DNA from 4 places in the Paenibacillus sp. S-38 genome. Region 1 is predicted to be linked to each of the others. Evidence: predicted binding sites of a transcription regulator. Region 1 holds the regulator's gene; each other region holds the start of a gene.
The links. Region 1 encodes Rex, which represses fermentation and respiration genes when NADH is low (regulators of the CRP and FNR family bind a similar motif). Its sites were predicted from a motif close to TTGTGAAATATTTCACAA; they were not measured.
Positions count from the first base shown of each region.

Region 1 (3,115 bases):
CAAGCATCTTGTAATAGACGAGGCCCACCATTTTGAGGATGTCGCAGGGAAGCATCTGGGCATTGAGCTGCATTATCATGGGCTTGCTAACGCCATCTTCTGGCTCTACAAGGACAGCCGGGCCGGACAGCTTTCCTCACTGCGATTCAGACTTCAGCGTCATGAAGACGAGAAGGCGAAGGCCTGGTGCACGCTGATTGACGAGGCAGTAGAGAAGCTGCTGCTTCTGAAGGAAGAGTGGGAGAACCTCTCCGAGCTTCTTTACCAGTTACTAGTCTCCCGCAGCGATCCATCTCAGCAGAGCGAAGGGAATGCACTGGTGTTCCGTCTGCGCAAAGAAAGTCTGCCGTCGGGCTGGGAGAAGCTGATGGTGACGGAAGAAAATATCATGCTTCTGTTCAACGATACGCTGAAAAAAGTGGAACGCCTGGTCTCGGACATCAAAGAAGTACAGGACGATTACGACGTGCAGGGTGTTCTTACCGATCTCAGCGGCTCGGTCAAAGAGCTGCACCGGCAGAGAGATGCCCTGCACTTCTTCATGACCATGCCGGATGAGAACTATGTGTATTGGATGGAAGCCGGATTATACAACAAGAACCGCTCGCTCCAGCTGTCTTCTGTGCCGATTGACGTGAGTTCAATGCTCCAGACGCAGTTCTTCGGCGTGAAGGACAGCGTGATTCTCACTTCGGCCACCTTGTCAGTCGGTAAGTCCTTCGACTATACCTGCGAGCAGCTGGGGCTGAAGAAGGCCGAAGAGAATGGGAAGCTTCATACGGTGCTGCTGCCATCTCCATTCAATTACAGGGAGCAGGCGCTGGTTGTCATCCCGAGAGACTTTCCTACGCTCAAGGGAGCGGCGGGAGAGAAGGAGTTCATGGACCGGCTGATTCCGTCGCTGGCGGAAGTAGCTCTACAGACACGCGGCCGCATGCTGGTGCTCTTCACTTCCAACCGGATGCTGAAGCTGGCTCATGCCGGACTCAAGGATATGCTCGCTTCCTTCGGGATTACGGTGCTCGGACAGGGCGTTGACAGCAGCAACCGGAGCAAGCTGACGCGGTTGTTTCAAAACAGCAAAGCCTGTGTGCTGCTCGGTACGAGTTCCTTCTGGGAGGGTGTCGATATTCCTGGAGATGCCCTGACCTGCCTGGCGATTGTACGGCTTCCTTTCCAGCCGCCCAATCACCCTCTCGTGGAAGCCAAGACAGAGAAGCTGAAGCAGCGGGGCATGAACCCGTTCATGAAGCTGTCGGTACCCCAGGCGGTCATCCGCTTTAAGCAGGGCTTCGGCCGGCTTGTGCGGACCGCGGCCGATAAAGGCATCGTGATCATCTACGACACGAGAGTGATTGATACGCAGTACGGCAAGTATTTTCTGTACTCGCTCCCGGGTCCCAGAATCGAGCATATGAACTCGGGTCAGCTCGTGCCAAGAATAAAGCAGTGGATGGGTGAGAACGAAGCATGAAGACGATAAAAATATCGGAAGCGGTTGTCCGCAGGCTGCCGATCTATCTCAGGTTCCTCAGTGAGCTCAGTAAAAAAAATGTACAGACTGTCTCCTCCCAGGATCTTGGCGTAAAGCTGGATCTTAACCCCGCCCAAATCCGCAAGGATCTCGCTTATTTCGGGGAGTTCGGCAAAAAAGGGATCGGTTATGATGTAGATTACCTCATCGAGAAGATCCGCCAGATCCTCAAACTGGACAAAGTGATCCCCGTCGCCCTGGTGGGCGCGGGGAATCTGGGAAGGGCGCTTTGCAATTATAACGCTTACTTGAAGGATAACATGAAGATTGTCGCCGTATTCGATGCACAGGAAGCGAAAATCGGCGAATCGATCAATAACCTAAAGGTGAAACCGATGTCGGAGCTGAACCAGGTCATTCAGGACGCGAAGGTTCGCATCGGGATCATCACGGTGCCGGCGGCAGAAGCCCAGGAGGTAGCGGATCGGTTCGTAGAAGCAGGCGTGGAAGCGATTCTAAATTTTGCTCCTCTGATCATAAAGGTTCCCACCGAGGTTCGGGTGCACCATGCCGACTTTACTACCGAGCTTCAAAGCCTGGCCTACTATTTGGACTAATTTGAACCACACCATGTAAATATAGTGAACATAAAAAAGCCTGGAGCCAAGCTCCGGGCTTTTCTTGCACTAATCTCAATTAAAGGCTGAAAATAATTTTGTAAATAAGGTAAGCAAGAAGCATGGAGATGGGAATCGTAATGACCCAGGTCATCACCATGCGGGTAACCGTCGCCCACTTCACATCATGAAACCGCAGGACCGAACCCGTACCGATGATGGAGGACGAGATGACATGCGTGGTGGAGAGCGGCATGCCAAGATGCGTAGAGATCTGAATGACAATGGAAGAGTTCAGATCCGACGCGAAGCCGTTGACCGGCTCGATCTTCAGAAGCTTCTTGCTCATCGTCTTAATGATGCGCCAGCCGCCGATCGATGTGCCGAGACCCATCGCGGTTGCTGCGGAAAGCTTCACCCAGAGAGGGACATCCAGCGTGTCCTGGTATCCCATCGAGACGAGACCGAAGACGATAATTCCCATAGCCTTCTGGGCGTCATTCCCGCCGTGGGAGAAGGAGAGCAGAGCGGCCGAAATCACCTGGAAGCTCCGGAACGTACGGTTGAGCTTCGTCCGGGAGCTGTTTCCGCTCACGACAATAAGCTGCCGGATAATCCACATAATAATGAACCCGGTAGCAAAGGCCACGATAGGCGATAGGACGAGAATAAGAACGATGGATTTGAAGCCGGCCCAGTTCAGAGCCCCCATTCCGGCGCCGGCGATAACCGCTCCCGCAAGGGAACCGATCAGCGTATGCGAAGAGGAGGAAGGGATTCCGTAGTACCAGGTAAGCAGGTTCCAGATAATCGCAGAGATCAGGGCCGCCATAACTATATGCATGCCGTTCTCAATGGTGGCCGGGTTGGCTACCGAACCACCGACCGTCTTCGCAACCTCCGAGGAGAAGATGGCTCCGACAAAATTCAAAGTCGCTGCACCGATCACCGCGACTCTCGGGCTCAAAGCACGGGTCGAGATGGAAGTGGCAATGGCGTTGGCCGTATCATGAAAGCCGTTAAT
Region 1 is NZ_CP187970.1:3,237,637-3,240,751, forward strand. It holds gene dinG (ATP-dependent DNA helicase DinG) at 1-1,474, shown strand, start outside; gene ACP26L_RS14980 (redox-sensing transcriptional repressor Rex) at 1,471-2,091, shown strand; gene ACP26L_RS14985 (anion permease) at 2,171-3,115, opposite strand, start outside.

Region 2 (3,115 bases), 4.0 Mb from region 1:
AGCGTACTGGCTGCCGTAATATAGCCGTTATTGGTATCGGAGCCGCGGTCCAGGGAGTGGATGCGGGAATTCTCGAAGACCGCCGTCGCGGCGCCGAAGATGAAGTCGACATCCCCTTCAATATAGGAGTCCAGGAAGTACTGCCGGCCGAGGTTCGGATAGAGCGTGTCCTGGTTGCCGATGAACCGGCAGTCCTTGAAGATCGCGCGGTCCGCCTGCGTCTTGATCGCCACGGCCTGCTTGTTCTGGTACGGCGAGTTCGCCTCGTCGAACGAATTCTCGAACGTTACGCTGACCGCCGTAAAGTTCTCTCCCTTGACCGTCACCGTGGCGCTGCCCGTAGTTCCGTACGTGCCGCTGCCATCCGGCTTCGGTGTTCCGCTGGCATTATCATAAGTAATCACCGTGCGCTTGGCGTTCTCGCCTATGAGGGTAACATACGGCTTGTCCACGGTAAGGACTTCCTTATAGATGCCGGCCTTCAAATAAATCACATAAGGCGAAGCCTGGTCCGCCGGCACGTCGGAGATCGCCTTCTGCACGGAACGGTACTGCTTCACGCCTTCGATGACGGCCCCTTCGGTTCCTTGGTAAGACGAATCGACGATTGCTTTTTTGGTCATTGGCTCCCGCTCCTTGTTCGTTGAGGCTGAAACTGCGGCTCCATCGGCTGCAGCGGAGGCTGCGATGGCTGAATCCGGCAGGACTCCCCAGGGGGCCGCGGCGGATACCAGCAGGAATGCGCCAAGCGCCAAAGGTACGGATCTCATGGATTTCATCAATTCATCTCTCCTCATCGTTTGAAAATGGATGGCTGCAATCGCTTCCAATTCACCATAGCTCAAGAGAGGATGGCAATCCATAGCCCTCAGGTAACCGATGTGCACGGCAAGGCGGGTTCCGCAGGTAGCGCCGCGCAAATCCAATCTATTGATTATGGGGTGCACGCCCGGTATTCCCCGAGCACAACCCTTCGTCCCGTCTCGAAGGACTGCCTGGCCGCCACTGCGATCACTAGGGCGGCTTCCCATCCTCCTCGTTCACCGGCGCTGGCCGATTCATCAAGAAATGACCCGCTTAGTGATTCACTTCACATATCCCCGAGCGCCCATCCCTTATACTGAAACCATCAAAGCCAGAACCCATGGCTGCCACGGAGGGATTTTCAATGAAAACCATCGACACGCAGGCCGTCTTCACCACCTTGACCCATCCCCTGTACCGGCTTACCGAAGCCATCACCCGTCTTAAGGAAGAACATACGATGCTCGAAGAGAAGCTCGCAGAGCTGTACGCCATGGCCAAGACCATCGGACTGCAGGATGAAACCGGCAACTGGACCCCTGCCCTGCTGCAGCTGGGACAGACCGTCAAAGCGTTCTGGGCGGAGCTCGAGGCCCACTCGGCGTGGGAGGACGCCGTCATGTTCCCGATGATTACCTGGTATTTCGGCGAGACGCTGGAGCAGTTCACCCTGATGGAGCAGGAGCATGAGCTGGCCGAGCAGTATATCCTGGCCTTCATCGAGCCTGTGGAGCGCCTGACGGCACCGGTTGAACAGGAGGAAGCCAAAGAACTGGCTTCGATGCTGGTTCAGGCCAATGCCATACTCAAGAATCATTTCCGCAAGGAAGAAGAGATTATCGACGCCCTGGCCGACCGTTCGAACGCATTTGGAGGTTTCTAGGTGAATGAACCCGGCGGCTTTCCAAACCAATAACCCCCAAGCGCGCGCACGCTGTAGGAAGGCCGCACTTGGGGGTATTTCTCATATTAGTTCGAGCAGCTCCGCGACCTGGCTCTCGATCATCTCCGGGGTATCGGTGGGGGCAAAACGCTTCACGACGCGGCCGCTCCGGTCGACAAGAAACTTGGTGAAATTCCACTTGATCGCCTTGGAGCCAAGCAGGCCGCGGGCTTCGCTGCTGAGGTGCTGGAACAGCGGATGGGCCGCGCTGCCGTTCACGTCAATCCTCGCATACAGCGGGAACGACACGCCATGGTTCAGCTCGCAGGCCTGCGCAATGTCCGCGTTATCGTGCAGCTCCTGGTCTAGGAACTGGCTGCTCGGGAAGCCCAGCACGGCAAAGCCCTTGTCACGGTACGTGTCATAGAGCTTCTGCAGTCCCTTGAACTGCGGTGCAAAGCCGCACTTGGTTGCCGTATTCACAATCAGCAGCACCTGCCCTTGGTAAGGGGCCAAGGTTGCCTGTTCGCCGCGGATGGTGGTCACTTCGAAATCATAGATGGACATGGGCGGGACCTCCTAAGGAATGGTGGAGCGAAGACATGGCCATACTCCGGTTTTATTATTAAATTTTACACAATTAATTTGGGGTGTCCAGTGTCATATCGTCGTTTCTTCTTCTTGTTTCTTCTATATTAAACACCACGCCTTACGGCAACCCTCCACGGAAGGGGTATTCATATAAAAAACAGACTCCCGGCGGCGCGGTAACGGAACCACACCCTGGGAGCCTGCTTGGGCATTACTGCTTGAGAAGCCTGTTTACCTTCGGTCTAGTATACCGATTTCCACTCGCCGATATTCTTGGCGTCGAATTTGAACGGATCGCCGAGCATGATCTGCGTGCCCTTGTCGTCCGCGATCACTTCCTTGTCGCCGAGACGGCCGGCCTTGAACTTGTCGCCGGTCTTGCCGGTGATCGTGCCCTGCACGAGCGCGTCGGCCGTGAAGCCCGCCAGATAGCCTACGTCTACCGGGTTCCACAGGTACATCCACTGCGACACGCCGGATTCGATGTACTGCGCCATCTCGCTCGGCAGGCCAAGGCCGGTGAGCTGCACCTTGCCCTTCAGTCCTTTGTCCGTCAGCACCTTGCCTGCCGCCGCAATCCCTACCGTGGTCGGGGCAATGATGCCCTTCAGGTTCGGATACGACTTCAGCAGCGCTTCCGTCTCGGACACGCTCTTGTCGCGGAGGTCGTCGCCATACGCTACTTTGACCAGCTTCACGTCCTTGTACTTGGGATCTTCGAGCTCCTTCTTCATCCAGTCGATCCACAGATTCTGGTTCGTCGCCTGGGAGGTCGCGCTGAGCACGGCGATCTCACCCTTGCCGCCGATCATCTCGGAGATCGCCTGCACCTGCACC
Region 2 is NZ_CP187970.1:7,412,781-7,415,895, forward strand. It holds gene ACP26L_RS32265 (pectinesterase family protein) at 1-779, opposite strand, end outside; gene ACP26L_RS32270 (hemerythrin domain-containing protein) at 1,169-1,687, shown strand; gene ACP26L_RS32275 (glutathione peroxidase) at 1,769-2,254, opposite strand; gene rhaS (rhamnose ABC transporter substrate-binding protein) at 2,521-3,115, opposite strand, start outside.
Region 2: ACP26L_RS32270 (hemerythrin domain-containing protein) is a predicted target of Rex. The motif match lies at 1,079-1,096, and genes of this name have one in related genera.

Region 3 (3,115 bases), 1.4 Mb from region 1:
TTGCAGTCCCAAGCGAGTCTGCCGGCCAGCCTTCCTCACTTACATTCTGTCAGGTCCGCCTAGGGACCTGGCTATCCTCAAGCCGTCGTCAGATGGCCGAACGTTCCGTCATGCCGCTTGTAGACAAGCTCCGTGACCCCGGTCTCCCGGTTAAAAAAGAGATGAAAGTCATGCCCGAGCAGCTGCATCTCCAGCAGAGCCTCCTCAAGCTCGACCGGCTTGAGCTGGATGCGCTTGCTCCGTACGACGCCGAGTGTCTCTTCGTCCTCATAGGTGGCGGTCAGTGCCGGTTCGGCTCCGCCCATCCTTCCCTCCCCGCGCCGGCTGCGGCGTCTGAGCCGCTCGCGCCACTTGCGGGTCATCCGCTCGAGCTTATCGGCCGCGAGGTCGATGGAGGCGTACATATCCTCCTGCTTCTCTTCCGCCCGGAACACCGTACCTTCTTCATGGATGGTGACTTCCACCACATGCAGGTGTCTGTGCCCCTGCACGGAGAGGTTGATCTGCACGTCGGTGTCAGGGTGCAGCCAGCCTTCCAGCCGGCCGATTTTGTCCTGCGCGTAGGCTTCCAGTGCCGGAGTAACCTCGAAGTGTTTGCCATGGATGTTCAGTCTCATCTCTCATCACTCCTCTTATGCGAATAGGTAATCTACGTCGGTCAACACCTGCTCGGCCAGTGGGAACACGATCTGCTCCTCCTTGGCCAGGTGACTCTTCAGGATATAACACGCCTGGATCAGCAGGCCAGCTGCTTTCTTCATCTCCTCCTTCGGAGAGTCCGCGCGCAGCTTGTGGAACTCTCTCATGAACGTTTCCACATACTCTTCAGCCATCGCGTGCTCCTTCTCCATCATCCACAGGGAAGGGATCATCGTCGGCTCCTGCCGGAGGCGAAAGTAGGAAGCAAGGAAAGGAAACAGCGTCTCTTCCTCCCAGCCCGAGTGGGCATCCAGCTCCTGCATCACGCCGATCGTCCACAGCCGCAGGTGCTGCAGCCGTCCCCAGGCCTGGGTGCGATTCTCCGCTTGGCCTACCCTTACAGCCTGCTCTTCCATCTCTTCGAGCAGTCTGGCGAGCATCTCATGCTCTTCCCTAAGCCGGTCCATAGCGGCGGACAATTCCGTAACATGGGCTTCGCCCGTAAGTTCCATATGCGGTGGAGTAGGATGCTTCATGGTGAAATCCCTCCATAATCTTGCTGGAATGTTCTTTCTGACTTCATCTTACGCTTCGCCCGAGTACCCTGTATGTGAAGTGGATCACACAACAAATGGCATTTGGAAAAATGGAAAAAGCTGTTGGGAGCGGTGATCCGAGAGATTGTATGGGGGCAGATCACGTCCAAATCAACTGGGATCAGGCTCTGAAACTGACCCATTCGTTTGTTGCATGGATGGGTATGAGGCTCACACTCCCGATGCCTTCACACACTTCTCAACTTAAAACCGACGACCGTGCGTCGACCCATACGTTTTAGCGCTTGCCGGGTGGGCATGGGGCTCCAGCTTCTTTTATCGCCCTCATAACCCTCTCAACCTTAAACCTTCGCCCGTGTGCTGACCCGTCCATTCGAGCATTAATAGTGATTAGAGGTATGATCATGATTTCAAAGGCTCCGCTCGATTTTCCACCCCATTCCCTTGCTCGGCTGCCGCCTCGTAATATCTAAACGCATAAAACCGCCCGGCTGCTATGGCCGGACGGTTTCCAGGTGTGGTGTTGATTCAGAATTCATATAGAACAAGAGTTTTTAAGATAGTTATAATGAACGAAACCGACTACCTCTTTGCATCACGTAGGTTGAAGTTGGAAATGACTTGGAGTGAATACACCAATCAAATCCAAAACAGAGCTACAAACAAAAAGGAGTCGGTTAGTAATGAGTATGTCCACAAAGTATGTAGGGTTAGACGTATCCAAGGAAAAAATTGCTGTTGCTATCGCCACGGAAAATCGAGATGAGCCTGTACGGTTCTGGGGGACGATTCCACATACCAAAGAGGCCGTGCGAAAATTAGTCAAGCAGCTTGCAAAGGACGATGAGATCAAACTCGACGTTTGCTATGAGGCCGGGCCTACAGGGTTTCAACTGTATCGTTGGTTCCTTGAACTCTTTGTCAATTGCAGCGTCGTTGCGCCCAAAGCATTGGATGGCAACAAGCGCATTAAAACCGACAAAAGGGATGCCATACGTTTAGCGCAGCTCTACAGGGCTAGAGAGTTAACCGAAATCTACGTACCTACACCCGAGGACGAAGCGCTGCGGGATTTGGTTCGGGCCCGGGAGGATGCGGTTCAGGATATGAATCGGCACAAGCAGCGGCTAACGAAGTTCCTGCTTCGGCACCAGCTTCATCCACCGGGCGGCACGAAGTTATGGACATCGGCCTACGAGAACTGGCTGGATACCTTGCGCTTTACGGATGCGTGCGAGGATATCGTCTTTCAAGAATACCGCAACACCATCAGGGAGGCCGCAAACCGGATTGGGCGATACGAAAAGGAAATGGAACGGCAGGCTTCGGCAGGGTGCCAGGCTACCATGATTCAGGCGCTGCAAGGACTTCATGGTATTGCTTTAGTTACGGCCACTACTCTTGCGGCCGAACTCGGAGATCTCGCAGGAAGATTTGCTTTTGCGCCGCAGCTTATGAGTTATTCCGGATTGGTACCTTCGGAAAGTTCAAGCGGAGGCAGCCGCCGGCAAGGGCGAATCACGAAAGTCGGAAATGCGCATATCCGACGGGTACTGGTCGAAGCCGCCTGGACCTATCGGAGCAAACCTGCTGTAAGAAGAGCCCTGCGGGAGAGGCAAAAGGAGCTAAGCTCGGAGATTATTGAGATCTCTTGGAAGGCGCATAAAAGACTGCATCATAAATTTAATAGGTTAAGCTTCAGGGGAAAGAACAAAGGAACCATCGTTACCGCCGTGGCCAGGGAGCTCTTGGGATTTATCTGGGCTATAGCCAAGGAAGTCCAGAAGCAAAGGGCGGCAGCATAATCGCTTGTGTTTGTAATAGAAGTTTGAAAATACGAAGAAGGAGGTGGTAAGAGAACGGATTTGAGGAAGATGCGTTACATTCTTTGGCTCGGGGGCAAAGTACAAAGCTAGGCA
Region 3 is NZ_CP187970.1:1,875,148-1,878,262, reverse strand. It holds gene hpf (ribosome hibernation-promoting factor, HPF/YfiA family) at 78-617, opposite strand; gene ACP26L_RS08980 (hemerythrin domain-containing protein) at 633-1,175, opposite strand; gene ACP26L_RS08975 (IS110 family transposase) at 1,823-3,001, shown strand.
Region 3: ACP26L_RS08980 (hemerythrin domain-containing protein) is a predicted target of Rex. The motif match lies at 1,248-1,265, and genes of this name have one in related genera.

Region 4 (3,115 bases), 2.7 Mb from region 1:
CCATACAGCTACACGGCGGAGGATCCTTCTACCCTGAAAGCCAGGCTGACGGCATCGAACGGCTCCGGGGCAGGCAAGCTCGTCTGGTCGAAGGACAACTGGCTGAAGACAAGCTATTAGGCAGGACGCAGGGGCAAGCCCTGCCGTTCGCAGCCATTCACCAGCCGGCACGGAGGCAGGTTTCCTTCTCTTTGCCGTCCCCTTATCCGTGGCATGAACAAAGAGCTTTCTCGGGATCTCATAGGGAGCCCGGGAAAGCTCTTTGTTGTCATTAAAGCCTGAAGTCTTCCTCCCCGCTGCCAAGAAATCATGACCTCAAGTAAACCCGAACAGCTTGGGTAATACTAACTGTAAGCATGTTTTACCGGCATCCGACGATGCTGCACTTTCGTTGAAACGTATCGGCCCTTATCTCGTATAAGCGATACGACGAAACGTGTAGAAAAAATTGCATGATCGCTGTCACACTACAATGCAAAGGGAGGAGTCATTCATTATGGAACTGTTCTCGCCGGAATTCTGGTCTGCCCTTGGAGCCATCATCATCATCGATTTGATCCTGGCCGGAGACAATGCCATTGTCATCGGCATGGCCTCCAAAGACCTGCCGAAAGAGCATCAAAAGAAAGCAATCTACTGGGGGACGGCAGGCGCGATTATTATCCGGATCATCTTCACACTTGTGGCGGTATGGCTGCTGCAGATCCCGGGACTGCTGCTGATCGGGGGCGCGCTGCTCGTATGGATCGCCTACAAGCTGCTCGCCGACGACAAGGGTCACGATAATATCAAAGCGACCACCTCGCTCAAAGAAGCCATTCGTACGATTGTCATCGCCGATGCGGTGATGGGCATCGATAACGTGCTCGCTGTGGCAGGAGCGGCACACGGCAGCTTCCTCCTTGTCGTCCTCGGCCTGATCATATCGGTTCCGATCGTTGTTTGGGGAAGCACGATCATCCTGAAACTCATCGAACGCTTCCCGATCATCGTCTATCTCGGCACCGCCGTGCTTGCCATGACGGCAGGCAAGATGATTACGGACGAGCCCCTGCTCAAAGGATTTATCGGAGATAACGGCGTGCTCAAATGGGGCATCATTATCGTCATCATTGCAGTTGTCCTTCTGGCCGGTTACGCCGCTAAGAAAAAGCAGGCGGGACATCATCCACAGACTGGGTAAGATCACCCTGAGAATTGCAAAGACACAGCAAAAAGCCGGGAGCTCAAGCTTCCCGGCTTTTTGTATCTCGGAATCGATTCGGTTAGACCTTGGCAGGCGTTCCGTTATTTCGGCCCGCCGCATCCCCGCCCTGGCGGCGCAGCTTGCGGAGGTATGGCATCAGGTAGTGGTCTACGCCGAACCGGCCTGCATTCGTGCCGGCCATGAAGATGAGCACGCCGAGCAGGATCAGCCACGGGTTTGTGCTTACGGTACCTGCGAAGAGGAACATGAAGTTCATCATCAGGCCGAAGAACGCGGCGGCTGTCGTCAGTGCACCGAGGATCAGACCCAGACCGATCAGCGTTTCACCCACTGGGATCATAAAGTTGATGAGCTTCACGTTCGGCAGGGCGAAGTGCTGCAGGAATGCCGTGAAGGTCGGATATACGAGTTCATTGGTCGCTTTATCGAGCACCGGCTTGGCAATGGCGCCTTTGAGGAACCCGGCGGCATCGAAGCCGCCTGTCAGCTTATGCAAGCCGGCGGTAAACCATTGGTAACCGAGATACAGACGAAGAAGCAGAAGCAGGCCGGCGGCGTATACATTGTCTCTAAGAAATCGGGTTAACATAATGGAAGCATCTCCTTCATATTTAGTAGGTTGCGTTTCGAATCAGATCAAGTGAATTAATTCACAAAGTAGGGTGCAGAAAATGTATCTTTTTCGATCCAGGCGGACATTTAGGTTAGCACTGCTTTCCTTACTTCGTTGACCGTAACGGAACGTTTGGTAACCGACTTGCGGGCGGCTGATTCGGCGGTTGGGGTGGGCTCACGATCTTCGCTTCCCTTCATCTTCTCTCGATGCTCTCGCGTGTGCTGCTCCCTTTCATGTCTTTACTATACCACGCTCCCCGGAACGAGGATGTGAACCAGATCACACTCATAAGAAAAACCCCTGATCGGGGTCCGTTCAAAAAAAGAACATCGGTGCTCCCGATGTCCTTGTCCCGCTATATACGGTTGGCCGCTTCACCCTTACGGATGGTATTTGCGTTCGCTTGAAGAGCGGTGCTTGGTCTCTTCCCCGTTCTTCTCTTCCTGCTGCTCCAAAGTCAGATCCTCCACCGGAATGGCGTCCACGGTCTGCTCACTTTCGTAGAGATCGAAGAGACTCGGCTTGTCCGTCGGATACTGCTCCGGATGGTCGCGGTTCACACGCTGGCGCATGCGTTCCGTGTTCTTGGGCGTTTCCATGGTTCGTTCTCCCCTTTCATGCGGTGGTTACTATTACTTACCTGTTTGGGGAAAGGGTCAAACAACCTCCGGGGAGCCTCGGGCGATGACCGTTCGATAATCCTCGCATGGTCCCCGGCTTCGATCCCCCGCGAATCAGCCTCTATACCGCAGTCGGTAACCCCATCTTGAATCCTGCATATTCCGCTTCACTGCGCTTCGGCAGACTTGGGAGCACTCCCGCTCCGGTGTTCTCTTCACGCCGGCCCGCTCCCCACATGGGAGCCCGCATTTCATCCATAGTGTAAATTCAACTTTCCACCGGCATAGGAGCATATGCCCCAGTCAATCCGATACGCCTCATTCAACCTTTACTTGAAACCGCCTTCAAACTAAAACTCTGATTATTTCCGATATCAGGAAATTCTGGTACGTTGTTATTACTCCCGGAACAAGGAGGTGCCTTCCACCCAGCCTAATCACCGGAAAGTTGATGTAAACCATTTTACAAAATCCAATCTAATCTATGGAGGCGTTAGTTATGAAAATGAAAAAAGTCGGAAGCATGATGCTGTCGCTCGGTCTGGTTTCTTCGGTCTTCGCCGCACTTCCTGCACAAGCCGCTACCGTTACAGTAAACTCTACAATTGTAGTCGCTGCGGGCCAAACCTTTGACGGCGGCGGCAACACGTATGTAGCTAACTCCAGCACACT
Region 4 is NZ_CP187970.1:488,905-492,019, reverse strand. It holds gene ACP26L_RS02360 (hypothetical protein) at 1-120, shown strand, start outside; gene ACP26L_RS02355 (TerC family protein) at 497-1,183, shown strand; gene ACP26L_RS02350 (DoxX family membrane protein) at 1,266-1,796, opposite strand; gene ACP26L_RS02345 (hypothetical protein) at 2,204-2,422, opposite strand; gene ACP26L_RS02340 (pectate lyase) at 2,943-3,115, shown strand, end outside.
Region 4: ACP26L_RS02350 (DoxX family membrane protein) is a predicted target of Rex. The motif match lies at 1,846-1,863, and genes of this name have one in related genera.